DNA from 2 places in the Nonomuraea sp. NPDC049646 genome. Region 1 is predicted to be linked to the other one. Evidence: predicted binding sites of a transcription regulator. Region 1 holds the regulator's gene; the other holds the start of a gene.

Region 1 (15,572 bases):
CGGTCGGGATCGTGCCGGCGGGGGTGTCGATGACCGGCATCGAATGGTCGACCGGCCCCCTCCTGGCCATCCGCAGCGCGCCGGCCGCGAGCGCGGGCGCGGTGAGCAGCCCGAACACCCACGTGCCGGACGGAAGGCCGCCCACCGCCGCGACGCCGGCCAGGGCCAGGGTCGCCCACGCGCCGCCCAGCAGGCCGGGCAGCAGCGCCCGCGCCGCCAGCGCCGGACGCCGGCCCACGCCGATCAGCCGGGCCAGGGCGGGGTTGTCGGCGTCCCGGCGCGCGCCGGACGTACCGGACGCCGCCACCGCCAGCGCGCCGCCGAGCACGACCAGCCCGAGAGCCGCCGGAGCGGCGCCCGCCTGGGCGAACACGGCGGGCAACGCCGCGCTCGCCGCCGTGGCCGCCAGCCGCCAGGGCCGGCGGCCGAGCCGCACCCAGTCCTGCCAGGCCAGCGCGAGCGGCGCGGGCATTCCCGGCCACGCCCGCGAGGCGAGCTTCCTGGCCCGCCAGTGGTTGTCCTCGGCGATCCAGGTCAGCGCGCCGGGATCGAGGGTGACGGCGGCGCTGGTGACGTGCCCGGCCCGGGTGGAGGCGGTCAGCAGCAGACGGGTGGGGATGGCGGCCAGCGACCCCCACGCCCGGCGGGCCAGGACGGCGGCGAGCGCGGCCATGGCCGACGCCGTGGCCGCCAGCGCCGGCAGGGGCGCGTTCGCGGCGGCCGCGAGCGCCGTACGGGCCTGGCCGCTCACGGCGACCACGGCCAGCAACAGGAGCGCGACCAGCACGCCGGTCAGCCACAGGTTCCAGGTCGGGGAGGACTGGGCGAGCATCGCCAGCGCCATGCCCGCCACGCTCGCCGCCGTCGCCACCGCCAGCGCGGCCAGCAGCCGCCACACCAGCGCGCCCGGCGCGCCGAGCGCCGCCAGCAGCCCGAGCCCGAGCAGCAGCCCGGCCACCAGCGCGACGACCATGAGCAGCCGCCCGGAACGCCCGAGCAGCCGCCGCCGGTCCAGCGGCGAGGTCAGCAACCAGGACGCCTCCGCCGCGGGCAGCATCACCGGCCCGGCCGCCCGCGCCAGCGCCAGGCAGCCCGCGAACCCCAGCAGCACCAGGGCGACCCCCGCGCCCATCCGCCCCGGCTCGACCGTCCCGCCCAGGCCGGAGACCACCGAGGACAGCGGCTGCCCGACGACGGCGAGCAGCATGCACAGGCCGAACAGGCTGACGTAACGATCGACCAGCCCGGCCCGGGCCCGCCCGCGCGCCCGGACGAACGCCCGCACCGACCGCACGCTCACCTCGCCCGCGCTCACCGCCCGCCCGCCTTCCCCGTCAGGCCGCTCTTCCGGACGACGGCGTGGCCGCTCATGCGGGCACCCCGGCGGGGGAGACCCGGCGGGCGGCGTCGGCCAGGGTCTGGTCGTGGGTGGCCATCACCACGGTGCCGCCCTCGTCGGCGTACTCCTCCAGCAGTTCCCCGAGCCGGACGCGGAAGGCCGCGTCGAGGCCGCGTTCGGGCTCGTCGAGCAGCAGCAGCGTGCTCGGCCGCAGCAGCGTGGCGGCCAGGCAGAGGCGCTGGCGCTGGCCGGTGGACAGGTTGAGCGGCGGCGCGTCGGCCCGCTCGGTCAGCGCGAACTCCTCCAGCGCCGAGTCCACCGTCATGCGCGCCTCGGCGTACACGGCGCCCATGAGCTCCAGGTGCTCGCGCGCGGTCAGCCCGGGGTACCAGGCGGGCTCGTCGCCGAGCAGCGCCACCCGGCGCCAGAAGGACGCGTCGTCGGCGGGCTCGGCGCCGAACAGATGGACCGCGCCGGACGTGGCGGGCTGGAGGCCGGCCAGGCAGCGCAGCAACGTGGACTTGCCCGATCCGTTGGGCCCGACGACCGCCACGACCTCACCCGGCTCGACGGCCAGGTCGAGGCCCCGGAGCACCGGATTGCCCCCGAGCTCGACGGACAGGTCCGTGACTTCGATGATCAAACCGCTCACCGTTCGAGCGTAGCCACCCCGGCGGCCGCCCGCGTGACCGGTCCGCGGGGCCGTCCCGCCGCCTTCCCCGGGGCGGGAGAGCCGATTCTGTCGGTGCCGGTCGCTACCTTTGCTGTTCCCGAACACCAGTGCTACTGGAGGGTGACGTGATTGCTTCTGAGCGATTCGAGCGTGCCGCTGTGCTGGGGGTGGCCGTGGCGGAGGAGACCCGGCGGCTGCTGCGGCTTCACCTGCGACCCGCCGAGGTGGGCGGCGACGGCAGGGTGGTGGTCGACGTGCCCTATCCCGACGCGGCGGTGGTGGCGGCGCTGCTCGACGTCGCGGCCGAGTGTTTCGGCGAACGCGGCGGCTCGGTCGAGGAGACCCGGCAGGCGGCCCTGGAGACCCTGTTACAACTGGCCGAGTTCGACACCGACTCCCAGCTCGCCCGGGTGGCGCCGGAGCCCGGCGACGGGCGCGGGTGACGGCTCGGCGAACAGGCCGAATGGGCACATGTCTGTTCTTCTCCGCTGAAAGGCTGAGAAAGGCGGAAAAATCGGTGCGCCGGGTGGCCGTCCGTCCGCTACCGTCGCGGCATGCGCATCCTCTCCGTCAACGTCGGGCTGTCCTTCGACGCGGAATGGGCCGGCAAGCTCGGCCGTACGGCGATCGACAAGCGGGCCGTGCGCCACCGGGTGGAGGTGCTGCGCAACGGCCTGGCCGGCGACGAGCGGGCCGACACGCCCAACCACGGCGCCCCCACCCAGGCCGTCTACGCCTACGCCCGCGAAGACTACGACTGGTGGCAGGGCGAGCTCGGCCGCGACCTGCGCGACGGCCGTTTCGGGGAGAACCTGACCACCGCCGGCCTCGCCGTCAACGACGCCCTCGTGGGCGAGCGGTGGCGCGTCGGCAGCGCCCTGCTGGAGGTCACCGGCCCGCGCATCCCCTGCGTGGTGTTCCGCAACTGGATGGACGAGCCGGGCTGGCTCAAGCGCTTCACCGGGGCCGCGCGGCCGGGCGCCTACCTGGCCGTGGTCGAGCCGGGCGAGCTGGGCGCGGGCGACGAGGTGGAGATCGTCTCGCGCCCGGCGGCCGGGATGACGGTGGCGGACGCCTTCCGCGCCCGCCACGGCGACGCCGACGCGCTGGCCCGGGTGCTCGCGGTCCCCGGCCACGCCCCGGAATGGGACGAGCTGGCCGCGCGGGCCGGCCGGATGGTCAGCTAGAGACCGCCTCCATCCGGCCGGGCGGCTGGAGACCGCCTCCACCCGGCCGGGCGCCGGTCAGCGCAGCACGGCGTACAGGGCCGAGGTGAGGGAGGCGCGGGCGTCGTCCTGGTCGATCGACCACATCATCGAGCCGCCCAGGCCCTTGAGCCGGATGTAGGCCGCCTTCTCCAGCAGCGACGCCGGGTCGTCGTAGGACCAGAACTCGTTGCCGTCGTACAGCCACATCGCGCCGGTGCGCACGTCCCGGTAGCGCTTGCCGGGCTTGGCGGCCAGGTCCTTGTAGTCCTCGCTGCCCGGCCCCCACTTGCCGGCCGCTGGTCCGGTCGCGGGCTGCCAGAGGCCGTCGCCGCCGCCGGTCACGCCGGTCCAGCCCTGCCCGTACGCGGGCACGCCCACGACGATCTTGCGGCCGGGCGCGCCGCGCGACAGGTAGTCGCGGACGGTCTGGTCCACGCTGTACCTGACGGGGTTGGGGTCGCGCCGGTCGGTGAACAGGTTCCCGTTGTGCCCGGTCCGCGACTCCCAGGTGCCGTGCAGGTCGTACCCCTGGACGGTGGCGAAGTCGAGCGACCGGAACACCCGGCGCACCTCGAAACCGGCGTCGATCTTCGCGGCGGCGGCCGGGAGGAAGGCGGTGAGCTGGGAGCTCGCCGAGAAGGCCCGGAGCTGGGCGCGCAGTTCCTCGACGAAGAGGGTGAAGTTGCGCCGGTCCTCCGGCCTGATCACGTTCCCGTCGTTGCCCGCCGAGCCCGGCCACTCCCAGTCCAGGTCGACGCCGTCGAACACGCCGGCGCCCGCGCCCGGCTCCAGGCCCGGCAGGTTGCCGCGCAGCCACAGGTCGACGCACGAGCGGGCCAGCGCGGACCGTGACTCGGCGGTGAGCACGGCGTCGGAGAAGTACTTGGACCCGGTCCAGCCGCCGAGCGAGATCAGCACCTTGAGGCCGGGGTGCCTGGCCTTGAGCTTGCGCAGCTGGTTGAGGTTGCCGTTGAGCGCCTGGCCCGGCTGGTCGGCGACGCCGTCCACGCTCTGCTCGGCCGGCACCGGACGCTGCCAGTCGGCCCAGGGGTCGGCCGAGTAGCAGGCGCCCTCGGCGCTGACGAAGCCGAAGGCGTAGTTGAGGTGGGTGAGCTTGGCGGCGGCGCCGCTGGTGTCCACGTCCTTGACGTGGTAGTTGCGCCCGTACACGCCCCACTGGATGAAGTAGGCGACCCGCTTGAATCCGGGATGGGCCTCGGCGGGCACGGACACCGCCGTGAGCCCGAGTAAGAGCGAGAGTGCGAGGAGGATCTTCTTCACGGGCGCTCCTGGGGGGTGAACTTATAAGAAACTTTCCTATAAGTTGACGCGATCGTAGAACCGTCACCCCGTGCCGTCAACGACGCGCGCCACCTCCTCGGCGCTGGAGAACAGCCGCCACGCGCGCGCCGGGTCGCCGAACAGCGACAGCACCAGATCGGCCACCTCCTGCCTGGTCGCGGCGGCTTCGAGCAGGGTGAGGACGTGCTCCGCCGGCGGCCGCAGGAAGGCGTTCGTCCACGCGACGACCGGCTCGGCCGCCACCCACATGCGCCGGGCCGTCCCCCGCGCGAACGCCGCGTCGTACGGGCCGCCCGCCGCGATGGCCTCGGCCGCGATCCAGGCGCAGGCCGAGCCCAGGTTCGCGCCCTGCCCGGTGATCGGGTCGTTGGCGACCCAGGCGTCGCCGATCGCCAGCGCCACGACGCCGCCGGGCAGCTCGGCCACCGCCTCGCGCACGACCGGCGTGATCGCGCCCTGCAGCAGGTCCTCCGGTCCGAGCAGCTCGAACGCCGCCGGATCGATCAGCTCGGCCAGGCGCGGCGCGTGCTCGGGCAGCAGGGCGAGCAGCGTCTCGCAGAACTCGTCGGCGGGCACCCGGGCCAGCACGTCGAGCGGCCCGCCGGGGATCGCCTCGACCAGGACGCCGCCGTGCACGCCCGACCGCGTCATCATCGCCATGCACAGGATCTCGCCGCAGCCGGGCGAGATGTTGAAGCCGAAGGCGGGCCCCGGATCGAACCCGTGGAACAGCCCGGCGGCCAGGATCCGCTGCGGCGCCCCGTACGGCGACCAGGCCGGAATGCGCGGGAACAGCTCGCGCACCGAGCGCCGCCCGGTGGCCACCACCATCAGCTCGTGGCCGCGCGACCAGCGGGCGACCTGGCCCGCGTCCGGCGGGAGGGGATCGACGACCAGGCGGCCGCCCCTGCCGGTGTAGTCGTCCATGAGCGCCGGCAGCAGCACCCGGAAGTCGACCCCGTGGAACGGCTCGCTCACGCGGCCGGTGAACTCCAGCGGCGGATCGCCCTTGATCGAGAGGCTGCCGCTGACCAGCAGGCAGCCGGGGTCGAGGAAGTGCAGGCTGCCCAGCTCCCGCTCCCGGGCCTGCGCGCGGCCCATCCTGCCGACCGTGTTCGGCAGCCGCCCGCGGCCCAGGTCCGCCGCGTCGCCCTCGCTGTAGAGCGTGGTCGCGACGCCGAGCTGCTGCAGCCGCAGGGCCAGCGTCAGCCCGGAGATGCCCGCGCCCACGATCCCGACGCCCGTCATGTGCGGCCTCCTTCGATGGCTCGGAGCACCCCCGTGAGCAGGCACACTGGATGACGTGCCATCCACCCTGCCCGACGGCGATCCGGCGCCCGCCTCCGGCGAGCTGCCCGACAGCGCGCTGCGCGGGCTCGGCGAGCGCCCGTTCGGCTTCTACGTGCACGTGCCGTTCTGCGTCACCCGCTGCGGCTACTGCGATTTCAACACCTACACCGCCGCCGAGCTAGGGCCCGGCGCCTCCCACCGCGACTACGCCGACACGGTCGTGGCCGAGGTGCGCCTGGCCCGGCGCGTCCTCGGCGACGCCGACCTGCCCGTGGAGACGGTGTTCTTCGGCGGCGGCACGCCCACGCTGCTGCCTCCCGAGGACCTGGCGCGCGTCCTGGCCGCCATCGACGCCGAGTTCGGGCTGCGGCCGGGGGCGGAGGTCACCACCGAGGCCAACCCCGAGTCCGTCGACCCCTCCTACCTCGACAAACTCCGTCAGGGCGGCTTCAACCGGGTCAGCTTCGGCATGCAGAGCGCGCGTGAGCACGTGCTCCAGGTGCTCGACCGCAGGCACACGCCGGGCCGCCCGGCGCGGGCCGTCCAGGAGGCGCGGGCGGCCGGGTTCGAGCACGTCAACCTCGACCTCATCTACAGCACGCCGGGGGAGTCCGACGACGACTGGCGGGCCTCGCTGGCCGCCGCGATCGAGGCCGGGCCCGACCACGTGTCGGCGTACTCGCTGATCGTGGAGGAGGGCACCAGGCTCGCGGCCCGCATCCGGCGCGGCGAGCTGCCCATGCCCGACGACGACGTCGCCGCCGACCGCTACCTGATCGCCGAGGAGCTGCTGACCGAGGCCGGTTTCTCCTGGTACGAGGTGTCCAACTGGGCCACCTCCGAGCAGGCCCGCTGCCGGCACAACCTGCTCTACTGGACCGGCGGCGACTGGTGGGCCGCCGGCCCCGGCGCCCACAGCCACGTCGGCGGCACCCGCTGGTGGAACGTCAAGCACCCGGCCGCCTACGCCCAGCGCCTGGCGGCGGGCGCCTCGCCCGCGCACGCGCGCGAGGTGCTCACCGGCGACGACCGGGCCGCCGAGCGGCTGATGCTGGAGCTGCGGCTGGTCTCCGGCTACCCGCTGGCCGAGGTCGCCCCCGGCGCGCGCACGGCGGTGGCGAGCGCGCTGGCGCGCGGGCTGCTGGAGCCCGAGCCGTTCAGGGCGGGCCGGATGGTGCTCACCCTCAAGGGGCGGCTGCTGGCCGACGCCCTGATCACCGAGCTCATGTGACCAGGCGGATGGCGAACGGATAGCGGTAGTTCTCGCCCCGGTTGGTGGCGATGGCCGCCTGCACGTGGAAGATCAGCGACACGATCCAGATGATCGGGAACAGCAGCAGGCCGACCAGCACCAGCGACAGCACGATCGCCACCGCGTAGCCGATGAACATCGTGATCTGGAAGTTCAGCGCCTCGGCCGCCTGGTCCCTGACATAGGGGGACTCGTCCTTCTTCATCAGGTAGATGACCAGCGGGCCGACCCACGAGACGAGCAGGCCCAGCAGGTGGGCGAGCATGGCCATCGTGGTGTCGTCGCTGCCGCGGCGGGGGCCGAACCGGCCGGGCACGTACGGCCCGGCGGGGTAGCCGTGACCCGGCTGGGCGCCGTAGCCGGGGGCCTGGCCGTAGCCCGGCGGCGGGGGCACGTAGCGGGGCGGCGGAGGCATGTGGCCGGACTGCTGGCCGGACTGCTGGCCGGGCCCGCTCGGCGGCTGCCGCCCGTAGTCGGGCCGGGAGCCCGGCTGCTGGCCGTAGCCGAGCTGGGGGCCCGAACCCTGGTCGCGGGGCACGTCGTACGGCGGGACGTCAGGGGCCGAGTCGGCGGGGGTGGGATCGTCGGGGGACGGCGGGGCCTGGCTCATGATGCCTCCGTAACGAAGTCGATCAGTTCCTCGACCCGGCCGAGCAGCTCCGGCTCCAGGTCGGTGTAGGACGAGACGGCGCCCAGAATGCGCCGCCAGGCGTCCGCGGGCTCCATGCGCCAGCCCAGTGCGGCGAGCACGCCCTCCTTCCACGGCACCCCGCGCGGCACGTCGGGCCAGCCCGGGATGCGCAGCACGGACGGTTTGACCGCCTGCCAGATGTCGATGTACGGATGACCCACGACGAGCACGTGCGGCGAGGTGATGCGGGCCGCGATCCGGCTCTCCTTCGACCCCGGCACCAGATGGTCGACCAGCACGCCCAGCCTGCGGCCCGGCTCGGGGGCGAACTCGGCCACGATGGCGGGCAGGTCGTCCACGCCCTCCAGGTACTCCACCACGACCCCCTCGACCCGCAGGTCGTGGCCCCAGATCTTCTCCACGAGCGCGGCGTCGTGCACGCCCTCGACGTAGATCCGGCTCTCCTTGGCGACCCGGGCCCGCAGCCCCTCCACGGCGATGGACCCGGACGCGCTGCGCCTGGGCCCCGCCGGGGCCGCGGCCGCCGGGCGCACCAGCGTCACGGGCCTGCCCTCCAGCAGGAACGCGGCCGGCGCCAGCGGGAACAGGCGGCGTTTGCCGAACCGGTCCTCAAGGGTGACGGCCTCCTTGTCGCAGGCCACCACGGCGCCGCAGAAGCCGCTGTCGGCGTCCTCCACGACCAGGTCGAGTTCGGCGGGCACCTTCGGGATCTTGCCCTTGCCCGGCCGCCGCCAATTGCCCGCCAGCACATCACCCTCGTACACACGGGGACCGTAGCAAATCACCCGCTGACCGCAAGGCGCTTACGCGCGCCGCTGCGCCGGACGAGGACGACGATCGTGCCGATGACGCCGATGAGCAGGCCGATGCCGGGGAACAGGAACAGCGCCGCCACCCCGCCGAACAGGCCGCCCGCCGCGGAGAGCACGTCACGGCCCACGCCGAAGCGGGCCGAGGACTCCTCCTGCGTGGCGCAGGTCAGCTGGTAGTCGCCCTTGGCGGGGGCGTTGACGGCGAGGATCTCCTGCCAGGTGGTCCCGCCGGCGCTGAGCGTCTGGGTGCCGGAGACCTTGACCAGCCTGGCCTGGGCCGGGCCGCCGGAGATCTCGCACTGGTAGTTGACCCGCGTGTCGGTGGCGATGTAGACGGCCGGGCGCTTGGCGGGGTCGATCGCGACCTTCACGCTTTCGCCCGACGCGAACGTGGTCGTCGGGGCCATGTCCGAGACGCTGCTCAGCACGCCGCCGGCGAACACGAACACGCCCACGACGCCCAGCACGACCGCGACGGCCCACACGACGGCGATCCACCACAGGCGCGGCTTGATCGCCTTGCCGTCGATCCTGGCGGGGAACTGCGGCTGCGGGCCGTACTGGTTGTGGGGGCCGGGCTGGCCGTACTGGTCGGGCTGGCCGTACTGGTCGGGCTGGCCGTACTGGTTCTGCTGGCCGTACTGGGGCGGGGGGCCGTACTGGGCGGGCGGCTGTTGCTGCTGGTAGGGCGGCTGGCCGTGCTGCTGCGGCTGGTACGGCGGCTGGGCGTACTGGTTCGGCTGACCGTAGTAGGGACCCTGCCCCTGGGGCGGTCCGTACTGCGGGGGCTGGGAATTGTCGGTCATGCGGCAAGTGTGAGGCCTGTCGCTTGTAAGTCGCTAGCAACAGGATGGGACCTGGTGTTATCGCACCTTGTGGGCGAGAGCCGTACACTTGGCACTCGGGAACACGGAGTGCTAGACCTGTCGTTTCCCTGTTAGGCAGAGGCAGGAGGTGAGCACGTGCTCGACGAACGGAAGCTTGCGGTGCTCCGCGCCATTGTCGAAGACTACGTGTCCACCAACGAACCGGTGGGCTCCAAGGCGCTCGCGGAGCGCCACAACCTCAAGGTCTCCCCGGCAACGGTCAGGAACGACATGGCCGCTCTGGAGGAGGAGGGCTACATCACCCAGCCGCACACCAGCGCGGGCCGCGTGCCGACGGACAAGGGCTACCGCCTGTTCGTCGACCGGCTTTCGCAGGTCAAGCCCCTGTCGGGGGCCGAGCGGCGGGCGATCGAGACCTTCCTCGCCGGCGCGGTCGACCTCGACGACGTGGTCTTCCGCACCGTCCGGCTGCTCGCGCAGCTCACCAGGCAGGTCGCGGTCGTGCAGTACCCGACGCTGACCCGTTCCACGGTCAGGCACGTCGAGCTGGTCCCGCTCAACGACCGGCGGGTCATGCTCGTGCTGATCACCAACACCGGGCGCGTCGAGCAGCGCGTGATCGAGCTGCCCGAGGTGGTGGAGGACGACCGCATCGCCCACCTGCGCGCGGTGCTCAACTCCTGCCTCGACGGCTGCGGGCTGAGCAACGTCCCCGAGCTGGTCGCCGACCTGCCCGAGCGGCTGCCCGCCGAGGATCGGCCCGCCGTGGCCACCATCCTGTCGGTGCTGCTCGAAACCCTCGTCGAACGCCATGACGAGAAGATCGTGTTCGCCGGCGCCGCCAATCTCGCGGGCGCCGACTTCGCCACCGGCCTGCGCGACGTGCTGGAGGCGCTGGAGGAGCAGGTCGTGCTCATGCGGTTGCTCGGCGAGACATCCACAGACACCCCGTCCGCGCTCACCGTGCGCATCGGCTCGGAAAACCCCTACCTTCGCGGCACGTCCATCGTCGCAACCGGATACGGTTCTGGCGACAACCAACTGGCCCGGCTCGGCGTGCTGGGTCCCACGAGGATGGACTACCCCGTGACGATGGGCGCCGTACGCGCGGTGGCACGCTACGTCAGCCAGATCCTGGCTGCATCTTAAGAGGTCGATAAGTGGCAAACAGCGACTACTACGCCACCCTCGGGGTGCGCCGTGACGCCAGTCAGGACGAGATCAAGAAGGCCTACCGCCGCCTCGCCCGCGAGCTGCACCCCGACGTGAACCCCGATCCTGAGACCCAGGAGCGGTTCAAGGAGATCACGCAGGCCTACGAGGTGCTGTCCGACCCGAACAAGCGCCAGATGTACGACCTGGGCGGCGACCCCTTCGGCGGCGGAGCCGGCGCCGGCGCGGGCGCCGGCGGCTTCGGCGCGGGTTTCCCCTTCAGCGACATCATGGACGCCTTCTTCGGCACCGCGGGCGGCACCCGCGGCCCGCGCTCGCGCGCCAGGAGGGGCCGCAACGCCACCATCCGGGTCGAGCTCGACCTGCGCGAGACGGCGTTCGGCACCACCCGCGAGCTGGTCGTGGACACCGCCGTGCTGTGCGAGGTGTGCCACGGCGCCGGCGCGGCCCCCGGCACCCACCCCGACGCCTGCGACATGTGCAACGGGCGCGGCGAGATCTCCCAGGTCACCCGCTCGTTCCTGGGCCAGGTCATGACCTCGCGGCCGTGCCCCCAGTGCGGCGGCTTCGGCAGCATCATCCGCCACCCCTGCCAGGAGTGCTCGGGCGACGGCCGGGTGCGCACCCGCCGTACGATCAAGGTCCGCATCCCCGCGGGCGTCGAGGACGGCACCCACATCCAGCTCGCCGGCGAGGGCGAGGTCGGCCCCGGCGGCGGCCCGCCCGGAGACCTCTTCCTGGAGATCGTCGAGCGCGCGCACGAGATCTTCGAGCGGCGCGGCGACGACCTCCACTGCACGGTCCAGATCCCGATGACGGCCGCCGCGCTCGGCACCATCCTCGCCGTCGAGACGCTCGACGGCTCCGAGGAGATCGACGTGCGCCCCGGCACCCAGTCCGGCCAGGTCATCACCATGTACGGGCGCGGCGTGCAGCGGCTCAACGAGTCCGGCAGGGGCGACCTGCTCATCCACGTCAACGTCGAGACCCCGATGAGGCTCGACCAGACGCAGGAGGACCTGCTGCGCGAGCTGTCCAGGCTGCGCGGCGAGGAGCGGCCGCCGGGCAAGTTCGCCCCCGGCCAGCAGGGTTTCTTCTCCCGCCTGCGTGACGCCTTCAACGGCAGGTGACGATCACCCGTGACCGTCCCCGTGTTCATCGCCGAGGACCTCGTCGGCTCCGAGCTCACGCTCGACGGCCCTGAGGGGCGGCACGCGGCCTCCGTGCGGCGGCTGCGCGCCGGCGAGCGGGTCGACCTGACCAACGGCGCGGGCGACGTCGCCGAGTGCGTGGTGCGCGAGGTGTTCAAGGACGCCCTCGCCCTCGACGTGCTGGCCCGCTACACCGTCGAGCCGCCCGCGCGGCGGCTGGTGGTCGTCCAGGGGCTGCCCAAGGGCGACAGGGGCGAGCTGGCCGTCGAGATGATGACCGAGGTGGGGGTCGACGTGATCGTGCCCTGGGCCGCCTCGCGCAGCATCACGCAGTGGAAGGGCGACAAGATCGCCAAGGCGCTGGGCCGGTGGCGTGCCACGGCCCGCGAGGCCGGCAAGCAGGCGCGCCGGTTCCACCTGCCCGAGGTGGCCGACCTGGCCTCCACCGCCCAGGTCGAGGGGCTGCTGGCCGACGCGGCGCTGGGGCTCGTGCTGCACGAGGAGGCCGCCGAGCCGCTGTCGAAGGTGGCGCTGCCGCCCGGCGGCGACATCGTCGTCGTCGTGGGGCCCGAGGGCGGCGTCGCGGAGGAGGAGCTGCGCAGGTTCGCCGCGGCCAAGGCGGTGCCCGTGCTGCTCGGGCCCACCGTGCTGCGCACCTCCACGGCGGGGGTGGCGGCGGCGTCCGTGCTGCTCGCGCGTACCGGGCGCTGGTAGGCCCGGCTCAGGGCGCTCTCACGGCGTCGTGTGCGGCACGTCCACCAGCGGGCTGCTCAGGTCGCTCGGGCCGGTCGGCATGTCGTCCGGCGGGCACTCGTCGGAGGGGCACGACGTCGGCGTGTCGGTCGGCTCGGTCGGCGTCGGCGTGGGGGTCGGCGTGATCTCGGGGCACTCCTGGTCGCCGGCGGGCTCGCCGCTCGGGCAGGGCGTCGAGGACGGCGTCGGCGACGGCGTGGGCTGCCTGGTCGACCTGGCCGTCTCCGAGGGCCGGTGGGTCTGGCTGTGGCTGGGCGGCACGACCACCACGGGCGGCGGCTCGGCGCTGTGGCTGTCGGGCCTGGGCGGCGTGGACAGCCTGGTCGAGGAGTTGCCCGGCGTGGTGGTCGAGTTGTCCACCACCTTGACGGGCGTCTCGAAGATCTGGGAGCGCAGCCCGGGAACGACCATCACGATCGTCCCCGCCACCAGCACGGCGCTGACGGCCGCCGCGCCCGCACGCCACCAGAACAGGTTACGGACGCCGCGCCGCTCGATGCGGGCGCGGATGATCTGCAGTCCTTCCGGCGAGGGCACGACCGCGTCCGCCTCCGCGCGGAGCGCACGGCGCAGGACGTCGCCGTACTCGTCGGGGGGCTGGGTCATGACATCTTCTCCAGGACGGACCGCAACGCGGCCATTCCACGGGCGGTGTGGCTCTTGACCGCGCCCTTGCTGATGCCCATGGCGTGGGCGATCTCAGCTTCGGACAGATCTCCGTAATAACGCAGAACCAGTGCTTCTCTCTGTCGGGTCGGCAGGGCGCGTAACGCCTCGATGACGGCGGAGCGTTCCAGCTCGCCGATCGCGCCGTTCTCGGCGCTCGGGGCGTCCGGCAGGCCCTTGGGTGCGTACTTCTCGACGACCGCGCGGTGACGCAGCACGGAACGGGACCGGTTGACGACAGACTGACGCAGGTAAGCGAGTGCTTTGTCGGGATCGCGGAGTCTGCGCCAGGCGCCGTGAATGGCGACGAACGCGTCCTGCACGACTTCCTCGGCGGTTGCCATGTCACGCACCAGCAACACCGCGAGACGCACCAATGACCGGAAGTGCGCGCTGTAGAGCGCGGTCACGGCCATGTCGGCATCCCACCCGACCGGCACCGCCCCCATCGACCTGTCGGCCAGAAGGGTTTCGGTGGTCACATCAGTGGGACGCGCGGCCTTCCCAGAGGGTTTACTCTCTTCCGGTTCTGAAGGTTTCCCCGGTTCCTTAGGGTGCATTACCCAGTCGTGTTCCTCGCCAGGTGGCGCTCGCCCGACCCTGAATCATCTTTTTTGCTCTGAAGTGTCGCACACTCACCCTAACCGCGCGGATCTTCGGGCGCACGACACCACGGATTACCGATTCGCAACGGACTGCCGAACGGTCGCTCTCGATAGGGTACTGCCGTGAGCGACTGCCTCTTCTGCAAAATCGTGGCCAAGGAAATTCCGGCCGACGTCGTCTACGAGAACGCCAGGGCGCTGGCGTTCCGCGACATCAATCCGCAGGCCCCGACGCACGTGCTGGTCATCCCGCGCGCGCACCACCCCGACGCGGCGTCACTGGCCGCCGCCGACGACGGGCTCGCCGACGACGTGCTCAAGGCCGCGCACGCCGTCGCCGTCCAGGAGGGGGTGGCCGAGAGCGGCTACCGCGTCGTGTTCAACACCGGCGCCGGCGCCGGCCAGACCGTCTTCCACGTGCACGCCCATGTTCTCGGAGGGCGTGACCTCACGTGGCCGCCCGGCTGATATTGACGCGAGCAATCAGCCTGGTGCCGGATACGATGGGCGGAGAAGAACACCGAACAGACCGGGAGGCATCAGGCCGCTGGCCTGCCCATGTCCGAACTACATGAATCCCGACGCACGGCACCTCCCTCGCGCACTCAAGCCAAGGTGCTGATTCCGGACGAATACCCGATGGTCAGCCTCCTCGGCTCCCGTGACGAGCTGCTTCGCGTCATCGAGGGCGCCTTCAGGGCCGACATCCACGTGCGGGGCAACGAGATCACCGTCACCGGCAGCCCCGACGAGAGCGGCGCGGTCGTGCGCCTGTTCGAGGAGCTGGTCGAGGTGCTGCGCAGCGGGGGCGAGCTCACGCCCGACGCGGTCGAGCGGAGCATCGCCATGCTGCGCATGACCTCCGACCGTCCGGCCGAGGTGCTCTCCCTCGACATCCTGTCCTCCCGCGGCCGCACGATCAGGCCGAAGACCGTCAACCAGAAGCGCTACGTCGACGCGATCGACCAGCACACGATCGTGTTCGGCATCGGGCCCGCGGGCACCGGCAAGACGTACCTGGCGATGGCCAAGGCCGTGCGCGCGCTGCAGGAGAAGCGGGTCAACCGCATCATCCTGACCAGGCCGGCGGTCGAGGCGGGCGAGCGGCTCGGCTTCCTGCCCGGCACCCTCTACGAGAAGATCGACCCCTACCTGCGGCCGCTCTACGACGCGCTGCACGACATGGTCGACCCCGACTCGATCCCGAAGCTGATGGCCGCGGGCACGATCGAGGTCGCGCCGCTGGCGTACATGCGCGGCCGTACCCTCAACGACGCCTTCATCATCCTCGACGAGGCCCAGAACTCCTCGGCCGAGCAGATGAAGATGTTCCTGACCCGGCTGGGGTTCAACTCCAAGATCGTGGTGACCGGCGACGTGACCCAGGTCGACCTGCCCTCGGGCACGGTGAGCGGGCTGCGGGTCGTCCAGGACATCCTGGAGGGCATCCCCGACATCCACTTCGCCCGCCTGTCCAGCGCCGACGTGGTGCGCCACAAGCTGGTGAGCGACATCGTCGACGCCTACGGGCGCTACGACGCCACCCAGGCCGCCCAGGAACCGAAGGCCATCCACCGGGGGAAACGACGCCCGTGAGCATCGAGATCAACAACGAGTCCGGCGTCGGCGTCGACGAGGAGAACCTCGTCGCGCTGGCCACCCACGTGCTCGGCGAGATGGGCATCAACCCGCTCGCCGAGCTGTCCATCGTGGTGGTCGACGAAGACGCCATGTCCGAGCTGCACGAGAAGTGGATGGGCGAGCCCGGCCCGACCGACGTGCTGGCCTTCCCGATGGACGAGCTGCGTCCCGGCGGCGGCGCGCGCGGCGACGGCGAGAGCCCGGCCGACCCGGCGCTGCTCGGCGACG
Region 2 (15,572 bases), on a different contig from region 1:
GGCTTTCAGCCGTTCGTGGTGGGGGTGGTTCGCGGCTTTCAGCCGTTCGTGATTGGGCTGCAAGTGGCGGGTCCTACGTTGGTGCGCATGTCACGACGATCTCTCGCTCTCGCCGCCGCCTCGGCCGCGACCCTGGCGACCCTGGCGGCCGCGCTCGCCGTCCCCGGCGCCGCCTCCGCCGCTCCCGCGCAGCAGCTCAAGCTGCGTGGCGGCCTGACGCTCTACATCCCGATCGAGTGGGTGGTCCACCGCACGGGCGGCGACGTCGTCCAGGTGGTCACCGGCCGGTGCGCCAAGCCGCAGGGCTGGGGCTCGCCCGAGTGCGACGCGTTCTACGTCCTCGGGCCCGGCGCGATCAAGCGGGGCGCCGAGGGGTTCGGGCCCTACACGGGCAAGAACCCGTACTATCCGGCCAGCGACGTGCAGCCCTGCCCGATCAACCGCAAGTGGGGCGAGGTCGTCGGCCCCAAGGTCACCAGGGGCTACCGGCAGGTGGGGGCGGGGCACAAGGCCGCCTACAACGCCTGGCAGGCCACCTGCGTCAGCTACTCGGGCGGCGGCGTCAAGGCCCGTTTCACCCAGCGCGAGTGGTACCTGCCGAAGAGCCGGATCCTCGTCGTCGACCAGTGGGACACCCCCGGCCTGGCCGACACGCTCAAGTACGCCGACTGGAGATGAGCACCCCGGCGACCGCCAGGCCGATGACCACGGGCACCAGCAGGAACGCGTTCCCGGTGCCGTAGCCGTCGGCCACCGCGCCGAGCAGCAGCGGGCCGATCGCCATGGCGGCGCCCGCCCACACGGGCGAGGCGGCCGCCGCCCGGTCCGCCCGGTCGCCGGAGGCGGCGATCAGCGTGCTCAGCGCGAGCGGGAACTGCAGCGACGCGCCCAGCCCGCTCAGCGCCAGCCCCACGTACGACAGGATCGGCGCGGTGCTCGCCCAGAACAGCGCCCAGCCGAAGGCCATCAGCCCCAGCGCGCCGGCCAGCAGCGGCGTGGCCGGCAGCCGCAGCGCGAGCTGCGCGCCGGCGAACCTGCCCGCCGCCATGCCGCTGACGAACGCCGTCAGCCCGGTCGCCGCGACGGCCGCCGGCACGCCCGTCCTGAGGGCGAACAGGTCGGCGGCCCACAGGTTGAACGAGAACTCCAGCGCCACGCAGCAGAACAGCACGCCCCCGGCCAGATGGAAGCGCCACCCGCCGCCCGCCCGCACCGGGACGGCCTCCCCGGCGAGCATGCCGCCCTGCCCGCCGGCGGCCCGCCGGGGCGCGGGCCAGGAGCGGCCCAGCGACAAGGCCAGCAGGACGCTGACGGCCGGGGTGACCAGCAGGGCGGCCCGCCAGCCGAGCGCGCTCTGCGCCACCTGGCTGAGCACGAACGTCGCCACCATCCCCACCAGCACGCCCACGGCGTTGGCCTCGCTGAGCGCGGCCGGCCCGGCGGCCCCGTGATGGTCGCTGAGCTCGGCCATCGCCGCGTAGAGCATGACCGAGCCGAAGCCGCCGGCCACGCCGTAGCCGAGCAGCGTCAGGGGCAGCGCGGAGGCGGCCATGACCAGCAGCACGCCGGCGTTCATCCCGGCCAGGCCGAGCCAGCACGTCGAGCGCCGGCCGAGCAGCCTGGTGAGCAGGGGGAGCGCGAGCCCGGCGGCGATCGTCCCGACCGCCATGGCGGTGCCGTGCAGCCCGGCGACGGTGGCCGTGGTGCGCTGGTCGGCGCGCAGGAGCGGGAGGGCGGCGCTCAGGCCGTACACGAACGTGGCGAACGTGCCGAGCAGGAAGTAGATGAGCCAGGTAGGACGGTCCCGGACGAGTCTGATGGGCACTGAGACCGTCGACACGCGGCAGCCTCCGTCATTGGCAGTGAACCCGACTTCTCATGTTAAAGCAGGGCGTCGAGTTGGGACTCCAGCCACTTGTGCGGCGGCAGCGCGGTGGCCGCCTCGTGCAGCCGGTCGCGGCGCCGCCGGCGTTCGTCCTCGGGCATCACCAGGGCCTGGTGCAGCGCGTCCGCCGTGCCGCTCACGTCGTAGGGGTTGACCACCAGCGCGTACGGCCCCAGCTCGGCCGCCGCCCCCGCCTCGCGCGAGAGCACCAGGGCGCAGCGCGGCGACAGGACCGGCCCCTCCTTGGCGACCAGGTTCATGCCGTCACGGATGGGGTTGACCAGCAGCACGTCCGCCAGCCGGTAGGCGGCCAGCGAGCGCGGGTAGTCGTCGTTGACGTTGAGGATGACCGGGTCCCAGTCCTCGGTGGCGTACTCGTCCTCGATCTCGCGCGCGCAGCGCTGCACCGACGCGGTGTACTCGCGGTATTCGGGCAGGTCGTGCCGGCTGGGATAGGCGAAGGCCAGGTGGACCACCTTGCCGTGCCACTCCGGATGGGCGGCCAGGAACTCCCGGTAGGCCAGCAGGCCGCGCACGATGTTCTTGGACAGCTCGGTGCGGTCGATGCGGACGATCAGCCGGCGTCCGACCACCTGTTCGGCCAGCGCTGCCATGTGCGACTCGACGTCGGGCTCGCAGGCCCGCGCCCACAGCGCCGCGCCGTCCACGCCCAGGCTGTGCACGCCGACGCGGGTCGTCCTGCCCTCGTGGGCGACCGTGCCGGCCGCGCGGTCCACCCGCGCGCCCAGCAGCGCCTCGCAGCAGTCCATGAACGCCGCCGCCCACCGGGCGGTGAGGAAGCCCGCGTGGTCGGCCCCAAGGATGCCGTCGAGCACCTCCCTGGTGACCGCGTCGGGCAGCAGGGAGAAGTACTCGGGAGGCGCCCACGGCGTGTGGCTGAAGTGGGCGATGCGCAGGTCGGGCCGCTCGGCGCGGAGCATCGCCGGGGTGAGCGTCAGGTGGTAGTCCTGGACCATCACCCGCGCGCCGTGCCCCGCCTCCTCGGCCAGCGCCAGCGCGAACGCGCCGTTGTAGTCGCGGTAGGACTCCCATTCGCGCCGGAACTTGGTGCCGAAACTGGGGGAGTTGGGGATGTCGTACAGCAGGTGGTTGACGAACCACAGGGTCGAGTTGGCCACGGCGTTGTAGGCGCGGTGGAAGGTGGCCGCGGGGATGTCGAGCATCCGCAGGGCGCCCGTGTCGTAGCCGCCGCGGTCGAGCCGGCCCCCCGGGGCCAGGCGCACGGCGCTGCGGTCGCCGTCGGACAGCGCGGCGCACACCCACAGCACGCCGTGCTCCTTGGCCACCCCCGACAGGCCCGACACGAGGCCGCCACCACCGCGTTTCATGGTCAGCTCACCGTCGTCGTCGACGGTGAAGGAGACCGGCCCGCGGTTGGACGCCACGAGAACGCTGTTCATTTGGGCTCCCTTCGCCCATAGGATCCCAGCTATGGCGCTAGATGAGCTAACCGAGGAACTCGCCCGCTCGGCCGCGGCCGGAGACCATCGCGCGCTCGGCGAGCTCCTGGCCAGGATCGAGCCTGACGTGATGCGCCACTGCGCCCGGATCCTGCCCTATCACCAGGACGCGGAAGAAGCCTCGCAGGACACTCTGCTGGCCGTGGCGCGCAACATCGGCCGGTTCGAGGGGCGGGCCAGGTTCAGCACCTGGCTGCACATCGTGACCGCCAACTGCGCGCGCACCACCTACCGCTCGCTGAAGCGCAGGGCCGCCGAGCAGACGTCGGAGGAGCTGCCGATGCAGAAGCCGGACGCGCGGCGGGTCAGCGTGATCGCCGGCTCGCGGCTCGACCTGCTCGACGCGATGGAGGCGCTGGAGGCCGACAAGCCCGACCTGGCCCAGGCGCTGGTGCTGCGCGACATCGTCCAGCTCGACTACAACGAGGTGGCCGAGCAGCTCAACATCCCGCTCGGCACCGCCAAGTCCCGCATCCACCAGGCCCGCAAGTACGTGCAGGGAGTCCTCGGGGAGGACTATCGGTGAGACGTGTCCTCTCGCATGCTGAGACGGGTGGTTGTTTCCACCACTTGAGAAGGTAGAGTCCTTTTCGAACAACTGAATATTGCTCATCCAGAGGGGTGGAGGGACCGGCCCTGCGAAGCCCCGGCAACCCTCCCGGCTTGTGCTCGCGACCTGGCGAGGCCGACCGGGACAAGGTGCCAATTCCGGTTCGCGGTCAAGGTGGCCGCGGGCGAAGATGAGGGAAGGCCTCGCTTCATGTCGCTCGACTTTGGTCCTGCCGTCGCTCTGTCCTGCCGCGAGTGCGGCACGCGCTACCCCCTGGGCCCCAGCTTCGCCTGCCTGGAGTGTTTCGGGCCGCTCGAAGCGGCCTACTCCTTCGGCCAGGTGACCCGCGCGGACATCGAGTCCGGCCCCGCCAACATCTGGCGCTACCGCTCCCTGCTCCCGGTCCCCGCCGACGTGGCGAGCAAGCCCAACATGAACCCGGGCTGGACGAAGCTGGTCAAGGCCGGCAACCTCGGCAAGGCGCTCGGCATCCGGTCCCTGCACGTCAAGGACGACTCGGGCAACCCCACCCACTCCTTCAAGGACCGGGTGGTCGCCATCGCCGTCGAGGCGGCCAGGAACTTCGGGTTCCACACGCTCTCCTGCTCCTCCACGGGCAACCTCGCCGGCGCGGTCACCGCCGCCGCCGCGCGGGCCGGCCTCGACGCGTGCGTGTTCATCCCGGCCGACCTCGAAGCAGCCAAGATCGCCATGGCCCGGGTGTTCGGCGGCCGGCTGATCGGCATCGACGGCACGTACGACGAGGTCAACAGGTTCTGCTCGGAGCTGATCGGCGACCCGCTGGGCGAGCGGTGGGGGTTCGTCAACGTCAACCTGCGGCCCTACTACGCCGAGGGGTCCAAGACGCTCGCGTACGAGATCGCCGAGCAGCTCGGCTGGCGGCTGCCGGAGCAGATCGTCATCCCCATCGCCTCCGGCTCCCAGCTCACGAAGATCGACAAGGGGTTCAAGGAGCTGATCGCGCTCGGGCTGGTCGAGGACACGCCGTACAAGGTGTTCGGGGCGCAGGCGGCCGGGTGCTCGCCGGTCTCGGCGGCGTACAAGGCGGGGCACGACGTCGTCCAGCCGGTCAAGCCGGACACGATCGCCAAGTCGCTGGCCATCGGCAACCCCGCCGACGGGCCGTACGTGCTGGACATCGCCCGGCGCACGGGCGGGGGCGTCGAGGACGTCACGGACACCGAGATCGTCGCCGCCATCAAGCTCCTGGCCTCCACCGAGGGCATCTTCGCCGAGACCGCGGGCGGCGTCACGGTGGGCGTGCTGAAGAAGCTCGTCGAGTCGGGCAGGCTCGACCCCGAGGCCGAGACGGTGGTCCTGAACACCGGCGACGGCCTGAAGACGCTCGACGCGATCAGCGACGACGCGCGGCCCACCGCCGTGATCCGGCCCTCTCTCGACGCGTTCCGCGCGACTGTCTGACAATCCAGGAAAGGCAACAAAAACCATGAGCGTTTCTGTGCGGATTCCCACCATTCTGCGCACTTACACCGGGGGTAACGCCGAAGTGAGTGGCGAAGGGGCGACTCTTCGTGACGTTCTCGCCAAGCTCGACTCCGACTACCCGGGGATCGGCGCGAGAATTCTGGATGAATCGGGCAAGATTCGTCGTTTTGTCAACGTTTACGTTGGTGATGAGGATGTCCGTTTCGCCGAGGGCCTGGACACTCCCGCCCCGGAAGGCACTCAGATCTCCATCATCCCCGCCGTCGCGGGCGGCTGACCGCCGGACCACCGACTCTTGAAGGCGCCCCTTGTGGGCGCCTTCTTGTTTTAGAACCAAATTCAACCTCGAACGACTCAGCCTTCGATGAAATTAGCGTTTTGTCGGTTGACTCTGTTGCCAAACCCCGTGCCACAGGTATGGTCGAGGGCGATCGTCTGGCTGATTTTCCCAAAAGTCATGCGATTACGGGTCTCGCGAAGGAATGGGCGAGATCTGCGAGCCCAGTAAGAGGAGTCGGAAGTGGCGCAGGGCACCGTCAAGTGGTTCAACGCGGACAAGGGCTACGGCTTCATCGCGGTAGACGGTGGTAAGGATGTATTCGTCCATTACTCAGCGATCATGATGGACGGGTACCGCTCTCTCGAACAGGGACAGCGCGTCGAGTTCGAGATCACGCAGGGCCAGAAGGGGCCGCAGGCGGAGTCCGTCCGCACGGTCTGATTCACCCTCGCTGGTATGCACCAGGCGGGACGTGCGGCAGCGCAGTCCGTACGGGCTCGCCACTGTTTCCTCCGTCGGCTTCGCACGGCGGGCCGCGCCTCAGGGGGCGGCTCGCCGTACGAACCGGCGCACCCGATGACCTGCCCGATGAGCTGGGGTGGGGTGCCCGTGGCTTGCACTCGGCAGGGTAGAGTGCTAAACAGTTCGTTGGCACTCTGTGTGGCAGAGTGCCAACAACTCGGATCGAGACGATGGGGTCTGCCGAACGGAGATGCAGGCCTATGCCGTCGCGGGCGTCGGCTCGGTCCAGGACACGCCACCCTGCATCTGGGAGGTCTAGCCTTATGGCAGCCAAGATGATCGCGTTTGACGAGGACGCCCGGCGCGGTCTCGAGCGCGGTATGAACCAGCTCGCCGACGCCGTCAAGGTGACCTTGGGCCCCAAGGGGCGCAACGTCGTGCTGGAGAAGAAGTGGGGCGCTCCCACGATCACCAACGACGGCGTCTCCATCGCCAAGGAGATCGAGCTCGAGGACCCGTGGGAGAAGATCGGCGCCGAGCTGGTCAAGGAAGTCGCCAAGAAGACTGACGACGTCGCCGGCGACGGCACCACCACGGCCACCGTGCTCGCCCAGGCTCTGGTGCGCGAAGGTCTGCGCAACGTGGCCGCCGGCGCCAACCCGATGGCCCTGAAGAAGGGCATCGAGGCCGCCGTCGAGCGGGTCAGCGAGGAGCTCTCCAAGCTGGCCAAGGACGTGGAGACCAAGGAGCAGATCGCCTCCACCGCCTCCATCTCCGCCGCCGACCCCGAGATCGGCTCGCTCATCGCCGAGGCGATGGACAAGGTCGGCAAGGAAGGCGTCATCACCGTCGAGGAGAGCAACACCTTCGGCCTGGAGCTCGAGCTCACCGAGGGCATGCGCTTCGACAAGGGCATGACGTCGATGTACTTCGTGACCGACTCCGACCGCATGGAGGCCGTTCTCGAAGACCCGTACATCCTGATCGTCAACAGCAAGGTCTCGGCCAACAAGGACCTGCTGCCGCTGCTCGACAAGGTCGTGCAGTCCGGCAAGCCGCTGCTGATCATCGCCGAGGACGTCGAGGGCGAGGCCCTGGCGACCCTGGTGGTCAACAAGATCCGTGGCCTGTTCCGCTCCGTGGCCGTCAAGGCCCCGGGCTTCGGCGACCGCCGCAAGGCCATGCTGGGCGACATCGCGATCCTGACCGGCGGTCAGGTCATCGCCGAGGAGGTCGGCCTCAAGCTCGAGACCGCCACCCTCGACCTGCTCGGCCGCGCCCGCAAGGTCGTGGTGACCAAGGACGAGACCACCATCGTCGACGGCGCCGGTGACGCCGAGGCGATCTCCGGCCGGGTCAACGAGATCCGCGCCGAGATCGAGCGCACCGACTCCGACTACGACCGCGAGAAGCTGCAGGAGCGCCTGGCCAAGCTGGCCGGTGGCGTGGCGGTCATCAAGGCCGGCGCGGCGACCGAGGTCGAGCTCAAGGAGCGCAAGCACCGCATCGAGGACGCCGTCCGCAACGCCAAGGCGGCCGTCGAGGAGGGCATCGTCCCCGGCGGTGGCGTGGCGCTGCTGCAGGCCGGCGCCAAGGCGTTCGACAAGCTCGAGCTCAACGGCGACGAGGCCACCGGCGCGGCGATCGTGAAGAAGGCTCTTGAGGAGCCCCTCAAGCAGATCGCGGTCAACGCGGGCCTCGAGGGCGGCGTCGTCGTGGAGAAGGTGCGCAACCTGACCCCGGGCGAGGGCCTCAACGCCGCTTCCGGCGAGTACGTCAACATGTTCGACTCCGGGATCATCGACCCGGCCAAGGTGACGCGCTCCGCGCTGCAGAACGCCGCCTCCATCGCGGCGCTCTTCCTCACCACCGAGGCCGTCATCGCCGAGAAGCCCGAGAAGACCCCTGCTGCTCCGGCCGGCATGCCCGGCGGCGGCGACATGGACTTCTAGGCCTCGCCTGGTCGCTGACACATCAGAAGGCGGTTCGGATCTCCAAGGATCCGGCCGCCTTTTGTTGTGTCCGATCCCGTCACGTTTAGTAGTTATTGACTACGGAAAGTAACGACACACGAAGTGACGATTCACCGCACAAAGGAGTAGTTACATGAATTCCCGCACCGCGCGCGTTCTCGGGCTCGGGGCCGTCATGATGGCCGCCGCGGCCGCCATGACGATGCCCGCCCAGGCAGACGACCACGGTTACCTGGACGAGTCCCTGGAGTACGTCGACGTGCCCTACTGCGCGGGCTACCTGGAGCTGTACGACCGCGACTACTGCGCCTCGCCGTCGAGGTGGACGTCGCAGGACGAGCGCGGGGAGATGTCGGAAGAGGGCGAGGAAGGGTCGTCCGAGGAGGGCGAGGACAGGTCGTCCGAGGAGGCCGACGAGAGGTCCGGCGAGCACGGGGACGCCTCCGACGAGGGCCAGGACATGTCGGGCGAGCGCGACGAGAACTCGGACGAGGGCGCGGACATGTCGGACGAGGGCGCGGAAATGTCCGGCGAGCGCGAGGACGTCTCTGACGAGGGCCAGGAGATGTCGGGCGAGCGCGAGGACGTCTCGGACGCCTTCGAGGGCCGGTCGGCCGTCGAGAACGAGGACCTGTCGTCCAACGCCCCCGGGGACTTCACGTTCGCCGACGAGCTGGTGCAGGGCGACTGAACCCCCGTCTGGTGGCGCCGGGCGTACCGAACCCGACGCGGCACCACGGCGAAGGCGCCCCGAACGCGAACGGGGCGCCTTCGCCGCGGTGTTGTGCCGGTCTCAGACGCCGAAGTGCGCGACGACGTGACCGCGGGCCAGCGTGTTGGCGGTGATGTTGAAGCCGACGACGGCCGGGCTCGCGTCGCTGCCGACGCCCAGCTCGTCGACCCCGAGCGCGTGCACCGTGAAGACGTAGCGGTGGGGGGCGCCGGGCGGGGGAGCGGCGCCGCCGTAGTCTTTGGTGCCGTAGTCGTTGCGGGCGTGGACCGCGCCGGCGGGCAGGCCCTTGAAGTCGGGGCCGGTGCCCGCCCCCCTCGGCAGCTCCGTGGTGTCGCCGGGCAGGTCGAACAGCACCCAGTGCCAGAAGCCGCTGCCGGTGGGGGCATCGGGGTCGTGGCAGGTGACGGCGTAGCCGCGGGTGCCCTCGGGCGCGCCCGACCAGCGCAGCTGGGGCGAGACGTTCCCGCCGGTCATCCCCCAGTCGTCGAAGACGTGGAGGTCGTTCAGCCGCTCGCCGTCGCGGATGTCGTCGCTCTCCACCACGAGTGCGGGGACCGGGGGCAGGTGTTCATGCGGAAGGGGTGCGGGCACGGCATCCTCCTAGGTTGACAGCTCCTTCAGGCCATCCTAGAAGCGGCCGTGCCCGCCCTCCGTCAGGTTCCGAGCTGCGCCGGGAGCGGCCTGTCGTGCAGCACCGTGAGCGAGGTGACCGCGCGGGTCAGGACCACGTACAGGCGGGCCAGGCCGCGGGGCTCGGCCTCGACGATGTCGGCCGGCTCCACGACGATCACGTGGTCGTACTCCAGGCCCTTGGCCAGCGTGGCGGGCACGATCAGCAGGCGGTGGTCCTGCGTCGCGTCGGGGTCGAGCACCGCGTGCGGCAGGCCGGACAGCGACTCGGAGACCGCCGCCACCCTCGCGTCGGGGACGATGACCCCGATCGACCCCTCCCTGGCCAGGACCTCCCGGGCGGCCTCGGCGACCGCGCCGCCCGGCCGGACCGTGAGCGAGCCCGCGCCCGGACGCAGCGACCGCGGGGCGGCCAGCGCGGGGGCGATCGAGGGCAGCAGGCGGGCCGCGTAGTCGAGCACCTCGCGCGGGACGCGGAAGCCGAGGGTCAGCTCGGTCACCTCGCCCTCGTCCTGGCCGAGGTGCTTCAGCACGGTCTCCCACGAGCTGGTGGACCACGGCGTGGTGCCCTGGGCCAGGTCGCCGAGCACGGTGGCCGAGCCGTTGCGGCAGCGCCGGCCGAGCGCCCGCAGCTGCATCTCGGACAGGTCTTGGGCCTCGTCCACGACGAGGTGGCCGAGGGACGGGGTGCGTTCCATGAGGTCGCGCAGCTCGTCGAGGAGCGCGGCGTCGGCGGCCGACCATTTGGCGGACTTCCAGCTCCGATAAGGCTTCCGCCAAAGCAGCATTTCCTGCTCGTCAGGCGACAAATCGGTTTTGGCGGCTTTTGTGAGGAATTCTGGGTCGGACAGCAGGCGGTGCAGGACCTGTTCCGGCGTCAGTTTCGGCCACACCGCGTCGACGAGCTGCTTGACCGGCCTCGACCTGGCCACCGCGTCCTGGACCCGGTCGTCGGGCGACTCGCCGCGCTGCTCCATCCGCACGAGCACCTGGTGGGCCAGGCGCTGGGCCAGCGCGGCCCGTCCCGGCGAGTAGCGGGTGGTGCCGCGCAGGGAGGCCACCATCTCGCGCACCTCGTGGTCGGCGACCCGGTAGCGGTAGGCGCCCTTGGTGAACACCAGGCCGTCCTCGGGCTTGACGATGTGCATCCACAGCGCCCGTTCGAGCACCGCGGCCATCCTGGCGTCGCCCTTGATCGCGGAGACCATCGGGTCCTCCTCGGCGGCGTGCTCGCCGAGCAGCCCGGCCACGGTGGTCTGGTCGACCTTGACCTCGCCCAGCGCGGGCAGGACGGAGGAGATGTAGGACAAAAACGCCCGGTTCGGGCCCACGATCATCACGCCCGACCTGGCCAGCCGCTCGCGGTGGGTGAACAGCAGGTACGCGGCCCGGTGGAGGCCCACGGCGGTCTTCCCGGTGCCGGGTGCGCCCTGGACGCACACGGTCTGGGCCAGCGTCGCGCGGACGATCTCGTCCTGGTCGGGCTGGATGGTGGCCACGATGTCGCGCATCGGGCCGGTGCGCGGGCGTTCGATCTCCTCGGTGAGGATCTTCGAGGGGCCGACCTCGCCGCCCTCGCCGAGCGGCTCGTCCTCGAACGCGGTCAGCGCGCCGCCGTGGTAGCCGAAGCGGCGGCGGCGGACGACGCCCATGGGGTCGGCCGGGCTGGCCTGGTAGAACGCGCGGGACACCGGCGCGCGCCAGTCGATGACCAGCGGCCGGCTGGTGCCGTCGTGCACGTGGCGGCGGCCGACGTAGATGGTGCCCGGCAGGTCGTCGCCGCCCTCGCGGTCGAGGCGGCCGAAGAACAGCGGGGTGTCCGGATGGTCGGCGAGGGCGGCCACGCGCTGGTCCAGCAGCGACTGGAGGATCTGCTGCGAGACCCAGTCGCCGGCCGCGTCGGCCGACAACGACTGGGCGTGGGCCCGCATCGCCTTGAGCGCGGCCCTGGACTCGGCCAGGTGGGCCTGCTCGGCGGCGAGCACGTCGGAGGGTATGTCGGGAGCCAGTTGGTGTGTGGGCATGCGAAAGCGCCTCCCAGGGTCGAAAAACGGAGGTGGTCAAGGCAGCGAATCGGCTAGTTTAACGGCGGCCGTCCGGTGCCTCCAAGGCATTTACCGGCGCGCGGCGGGGTAAGGAGGGAAGGTGGCGCGGCTTCGCCTGGTCCTCTCGCCGATGATCCCCACGGTCGCGAGCTTCCTGCTGGCGGCGCTCTGGGGGATGTCGGTCTTCGCCGGGTGGGGGCTGGAGGCGTTCTGCGCGGGCGGCGAGTCCGCGGCGGCGTGCTCCCGGCGTCTCGGCGCGGTCTCCACGGCGTCGGGGCTGTTCGCCGCGCTGGCCGCCTGCGCCACGCTGGCCGCGTGGCTGGTCCCGGCGTCCCGGCAGGACCCGCGCACGTTCGGCCGCTTCATGGGGACGGGGGTCGCCGCATGGCTCGTCGCCGGCGCGGTGCTGTTCCTCGGCGGCCTGCTGGCCAGGTAGCGAACCCCTGAACGAACCCGGCAAAGACCGTATCTCTGAGTGAACGTGGGAATACCGAAAAAGTCGGGCATTTCAGGTGCGTTTGTCGGATCATGGGGGTATGTCGCAGGCGGCGTGATAGTACGCAGGTGAGGGGGGTGGTTCGATGTCGACGACCCGTGGAGTCTCGTGGACGTGACGTAAACGCCGTGCCTGGCCGCTCAGGCAACGAGCGGCCGGGCATTCAACCGGTCACACCTCGCCGTGCACGTCGTCGGCGTCGATGATCTGGTAGGCGTATCCCTGCTCGGCCAGGAAGCGCTGCCGGTGGGCGGCGAACTCCTGGTCGACGGTGTCCCTGCTGACCACCGTGTAGAACCGGGCGCCACCGCCGTCGGCCTTGGGCCGCAGCACCCGTCCGAGCCGCTGGGCCTCCTCCTGCCGCGACCCGAACGTGCCCGACACCTGGATCGCGATGGCCGCCTCGGGCAGGTCGATGGAGAAGTTCGCCACCTTCGACACCACCAGGACCTGGATCTCCTTGTCGCGGAACGCCTGGTAGAGCCGCTCGCGCTCCTTGACCCTGGTCTCGCCCTTGATGACCGGGGCGTTGAGGTGCTCGCCGAGCTCGTCGAGCTGGTCGATGTACTGGCCGATGACCAGCACCTGCTCGCCCAGATGCCGCCGGACCAGCGCCTCGGTCACGTACGTCTTGGACGGCGTGGTGGCGCAGAACCGGTAACGCTCCTCGGCCTCGGCCATCGCGTACGCCAGCCGCTCCTCGTCGGTCAGCGTGACCCGCACCTCGACGCAGTCGGCCGGCGCGATCCAGCCCTGGTTCTCCATCTCCTTCCACGGCGCGTCGTAGCGCTTGGGGCCGATGAGGGAGAACACGTCGCCCTCGCGGCCGTCCTCGCGCACGAGCGTCGCGGTCAGGCCCACCCGCCGGCGGGCCTGGAGGTCGGCGGTCATCCGGAAGATGGGCGCGGGCAGCAGGTGGACCTCGTCGTAGACGATCAGGCCCCAGTCGCGCGCGTCGAACAGCTCCAGGTGGCTGTAGACGCCCTTCCGCCGGGTCGTCATCACCTGGTACGTGGCGATGGTGACCGGGCGGATCTCCTTCTTGTTGCCGGAGTACTCGCCGATCTCGTCCTCGGTCAGCGAGGTGCGCTTGAGCAGCTCGGTCTTCCACTGGTGGGCGCTGACCGTGTTGGTCACCATGATCAGCGTGGTGGCCTGGGCGTGGGCCATGGCCGCCGCGCCCACGATGGTCTTGCCCGCGCCGCAGGGCAGCACGACCACGCCGGAGCCGCCGTGCCAGAAGGCGTCGGCCGCCTCGCGCTGGTAGTTGCGCAGCTCCCAGCCGTCCTGGAGCAGCTTGATGGGGTGGTGCTCGCCGTCGACGTAGCCGGCCAGGTCTTCGGCGGGCCAGCCCAGCTTGAGCAGCGCCTGCTTGACGTTGCCGCGGTCGCTCGGGTGCACGATGACCGAGTCGGCGCCGAGGCGCTCGCCCAGCATCGGCTGGATCTTCTTCGAGCGCAGCACCTCTTCGAGCACCGCGCGGTCGGTCGAGGTCAGGACCAGGCCGTTGACCGGGTCCTTCTCCAGGCGCAGGCGGCCGTAGCGGGCCATGGTCTCGGCGATGTCGACGAGCAGCGCGTGCGGCACCGGGTAGCGGCTGAAGCCGATCAGCGCGTCGACGACCTGCTCGGCGTCGTGGCCGGCGGCACGCGCGTTCCACAGGGCGAGCGGCGTGACGCGGTAGGTGTGGACGTGTTCAGGCGCTCGTTCGAGCTCGGCGAACGGCGCGATCGCCTTGCGGCACGCGTCGGCCTTCTCGTGGTCGACCTCGAGCAGCAGCGTTTTGTCCGACTGGACGATGAGCGGGCCGTCGTTCACGGACATCCCTTCCTACGGTTGACCCTTATCCAACACGCGCGACGGCAGGAACAGTCCCGGAACGGGTAATCGATCAGTCGTCCAGGCGGCCGGTGAGGCCCAGGAAGAGGAACAGCCCGATGTTCAGCACCAAACCGGCGCCGAACAGCACCCAGCTCCAGACCAGCAGCGAACGGGCGCTTCCCGGCTGCTCGCGGGCCCGCGTCAGCGCCACGGCGGCCAGGATGCCGCCGGGCAGCCCGAGCACGTTGAGGCAGGAGGCGAGGGACAGGAAGTTGAGCACGACGGCGACGATCGCGGCGGCCTGCGGGCCCTCGTCGCGCCGCGGCGGCACGCCGTAGCCGTAGCCGTACTGCGGAGGCGGCTGCTCGCCGTAGGGCGCCCCGTAGGGCAGGTGCGGGTAGCCGGACGGGTCTTCTTGACTCACGTTCACCTCCAGACAGGTCAACGTTTATCACGGAATACCGACGCGCCCGACCCGGTGCGCGCGGACGGTCACAACCGGCCGCGCAGGGCCTTCCTGTCCAGCTTGAGCACGCTGGTGACCGGGATCGACTCGACGAAGCGCACCTCGCGCGGGTACTTCACCCGTCCGACCCGGTCGCGCGCCCAGTCGATCAGCTCCTCGGCGCTCTCCTCGGCCCCCGGCCTGAGCTGCACGAACGCCACGACCTCCTCGCCCAGCCGCGGGTCGGGACGGCCGACGACGCCCGACATGACCACGTCGGGGTGCTGGTTGAGCGCGTCCTCGACGTCGCGCGGGAAGACGTTGAAGCCGCCGCGGATGATCAGGTCCTTCTTGCGGTCGACGATGTAGAGGTAGCCGTCGTCGTCCACGCAGCCGACGTCGCCGGTGCGCAGCTCGCCGCCGACCAGCGCGGTGCCCTCGGGGTCGGGTTCGTGCTCGCCCCAGTAGCCGAGCATCAGCGAGTCGCCGCTGACGCAGATCTCGCCGACGTCGCCGCACTCCACCGCCTCGCCCGCGGAGTCGCGGATGGTGATCGTGTAGCCGGCCAGCGGCAGGCCGACGCTGCCGGGGCGGCGCCTGCCCGGCGGGTTGAAGGTGGTGACGGCGCTGGTCTCGGTCAGGCCGTAGCCCTCCAGGATCTGCGTGCCCGGCATCCGGCGTTCGAACTCCTGGAGCGCAGCCCGGCCCAGCGGCGCCGCCCCGCAGGTGAGGTAGGCCAGGTCGGGGAGCGGGTGCGACTCCAGCGGCTGGGCCAGGAGCATGTGGATCATGGCGGGCACCACGGTGCCGTACTGGACGTGCTGCTCGGCGGCCAGCCGCAGGAACGCCTCCGGCTCGAACCAGCGCATGAGCACGGCCTGCTGCGGCTCGGTCGCGTGCAGGCCGGCCACGGTGATGATCAACCCGTACGCGTGCGAGAGCGGCACCGGCACGATCGCACGATTTTTCCCCTCTTGGTGGGATATTTCGTACGCGTCCTTGGCCACCTGCCAGAGCCCGCGATGGCTCAGCATGACCCCCTTGGCGACGCCCGTGGTGCCGCCGGTGTACATGAGCGCGGCCAGGTCGCCGGGGTCCCGGCGCACCCGTCCGTGCTCGGTGGCGCTCTCCAGCTCGGCCGTGTCCACATGGATCGGGACGTCCACCGCGGCGGCCCGCACGGTCTCCACGAGCTCGGGCGAGGTGACGACGGCCGACGCGCCGCTGTCGAGCAGGATGTGCCGCAGCTCCTCGGCCCCCACCAGGAAGACCACGGGCGTGACCACCGCGCCCGCCGCCCACAA

The links. Region 1 encodes HrcA, which represses chaperone genes, less so after heat shock. Its sites were predicted from a motif close to TTGGCACTCTCNNNNNGAGAGTGCCAA; they were not measured.
Region 2: the regulator HrcA is predicted to act here: its motif matches at 6,312-6,338, upstream of groL (chaperonin GroEL).

Annotation. Positions count from the first base shown of each region.
Region 1 covers NZ_JBITLU010000004.1:309,957-325,528, forward strand. The annotation lists gene ACIBQ8_RS13890 (DUF6297 family protein) at 1-1,315, opposite strand, end outside; gene ccmA (heme ABC exporter ATP-binding protein CcmA) at 1,368-1,991, opposite strand; gene ACIBQ8_RS13900 (hypothetical protein) at 2,138-2,455, shown strand; gene ACIBQ8_RS13905 (MOSC domain-containing protein) at 2,567-3,199, shown strand; gene ACIBQ8_RS13910 (glycoside hydrolase family 18 protein) at 3,257-4,501, opposite strand; gene ACIBQ8_RS13915 (styrene monooxygenase/indole monooxygenase family protein) at 4,565-5,770, opposite strand; gene hemW (radical SAM family heme chaperone HemW) at 5,826-7,043, shown strand; gene ACIBQ8_RS13925 (DUF4870 domain-containing protein) at 7,036-7,674, opposite strand; gene ACIBQ8_RS13930 (DUF3097 domain-containing protein) at 7,671-8,480, opposite strand; gene ACIBQ8_RS13935 (DUF456 domain-containing protein) at 8,498-9,334, opposite strand; gene hrcA (heat-inducible transcriptional repressor HrcA) at 9,491-10,504, shown strand; gene dnaJ (molecular chaperone DnaJ) at 10,516-11,658, shown strand; gene ACIBQ8_RS13950 (16S rRNA (uracil(1498)-N(3))-methyltransferase) at 11,668-12,393, shown strand; gene ACIBQ8_RS13955 (hypothetical protein) at 12,412-13,038, opposite strand; gene ACIBQ8_RS13960 (SigE family RNA polymerase sigma factor) at 13,035-13,547, opposite strand; gene ACIBQ8_RS13965 (histidine triad nucleotide-binding protein) at 13,827-14,171, shown strand; gene ACIBQ8_RS13970 (PhoH family protein) at 14,262-15,299, shown strand; gene ybeY (rRNA maturation RNase YbeY) at 15,296-15,572, shown strand, end outside.
Region 2 covers NZ_JBITLU010000005.1:584,264-599,835, reverse strand. The annotation lists gene ACIBQ8_RS18415 (hypothetical protein) at 88-678, shown strand; gene ACIBQ8_RS18410 (MFS transporter) at 656-1,840, opposite strand; gene ACIBQ8_RS18405 (trehalose-6-phosphate synthase) at 1,882-3,306, opposite strand; gene ACIBQ8_RS18400 (RNA polymerase sigma factor) at 3,338-3,892, shown strand; SAM riboswitch class I at 3,973-4,113, shown strand; gene thrC (threonine synthase) at 4,127-5,359, shown strand; gene ACIBQ8_RS18390 (MoaD/ThiS family protein) at 5,385-5,660, shown strand; gene ACIBQ8_RS18385 (cold-shock protein) at 5,904-6,104, shown strand; gene groL (chaperonin GroEL) at 6,449-8,077, shown strand; gene ACIBQ8_RS18375 (hypothetical protein) at 8,232-8,789, shown strand; gene ACIBQ8_RS18370 (YbhB/YbcL family Raf kinase inhibitor-like protein) at 8,892-9,422, opposite strand; gene ACIBQ8_RS18365 (HelD family protein) at 9,485-11,485, opposite strand; gene ACIBQ8_RS18360 (hypothetical protein) at 11,607-11,942, shown strand; gene ACIBQ8_RS18355 (DNA repair helicase XPB) at 12,174-13,826, opposite strand; gene ACIBQ8_RS18350 (hypothetical protein) at 13,894-14,247, opposite strand; gene ACIBQ8_RS18345 (AMP-binding protein) at 14,316-15,572, opposite strand, start outside.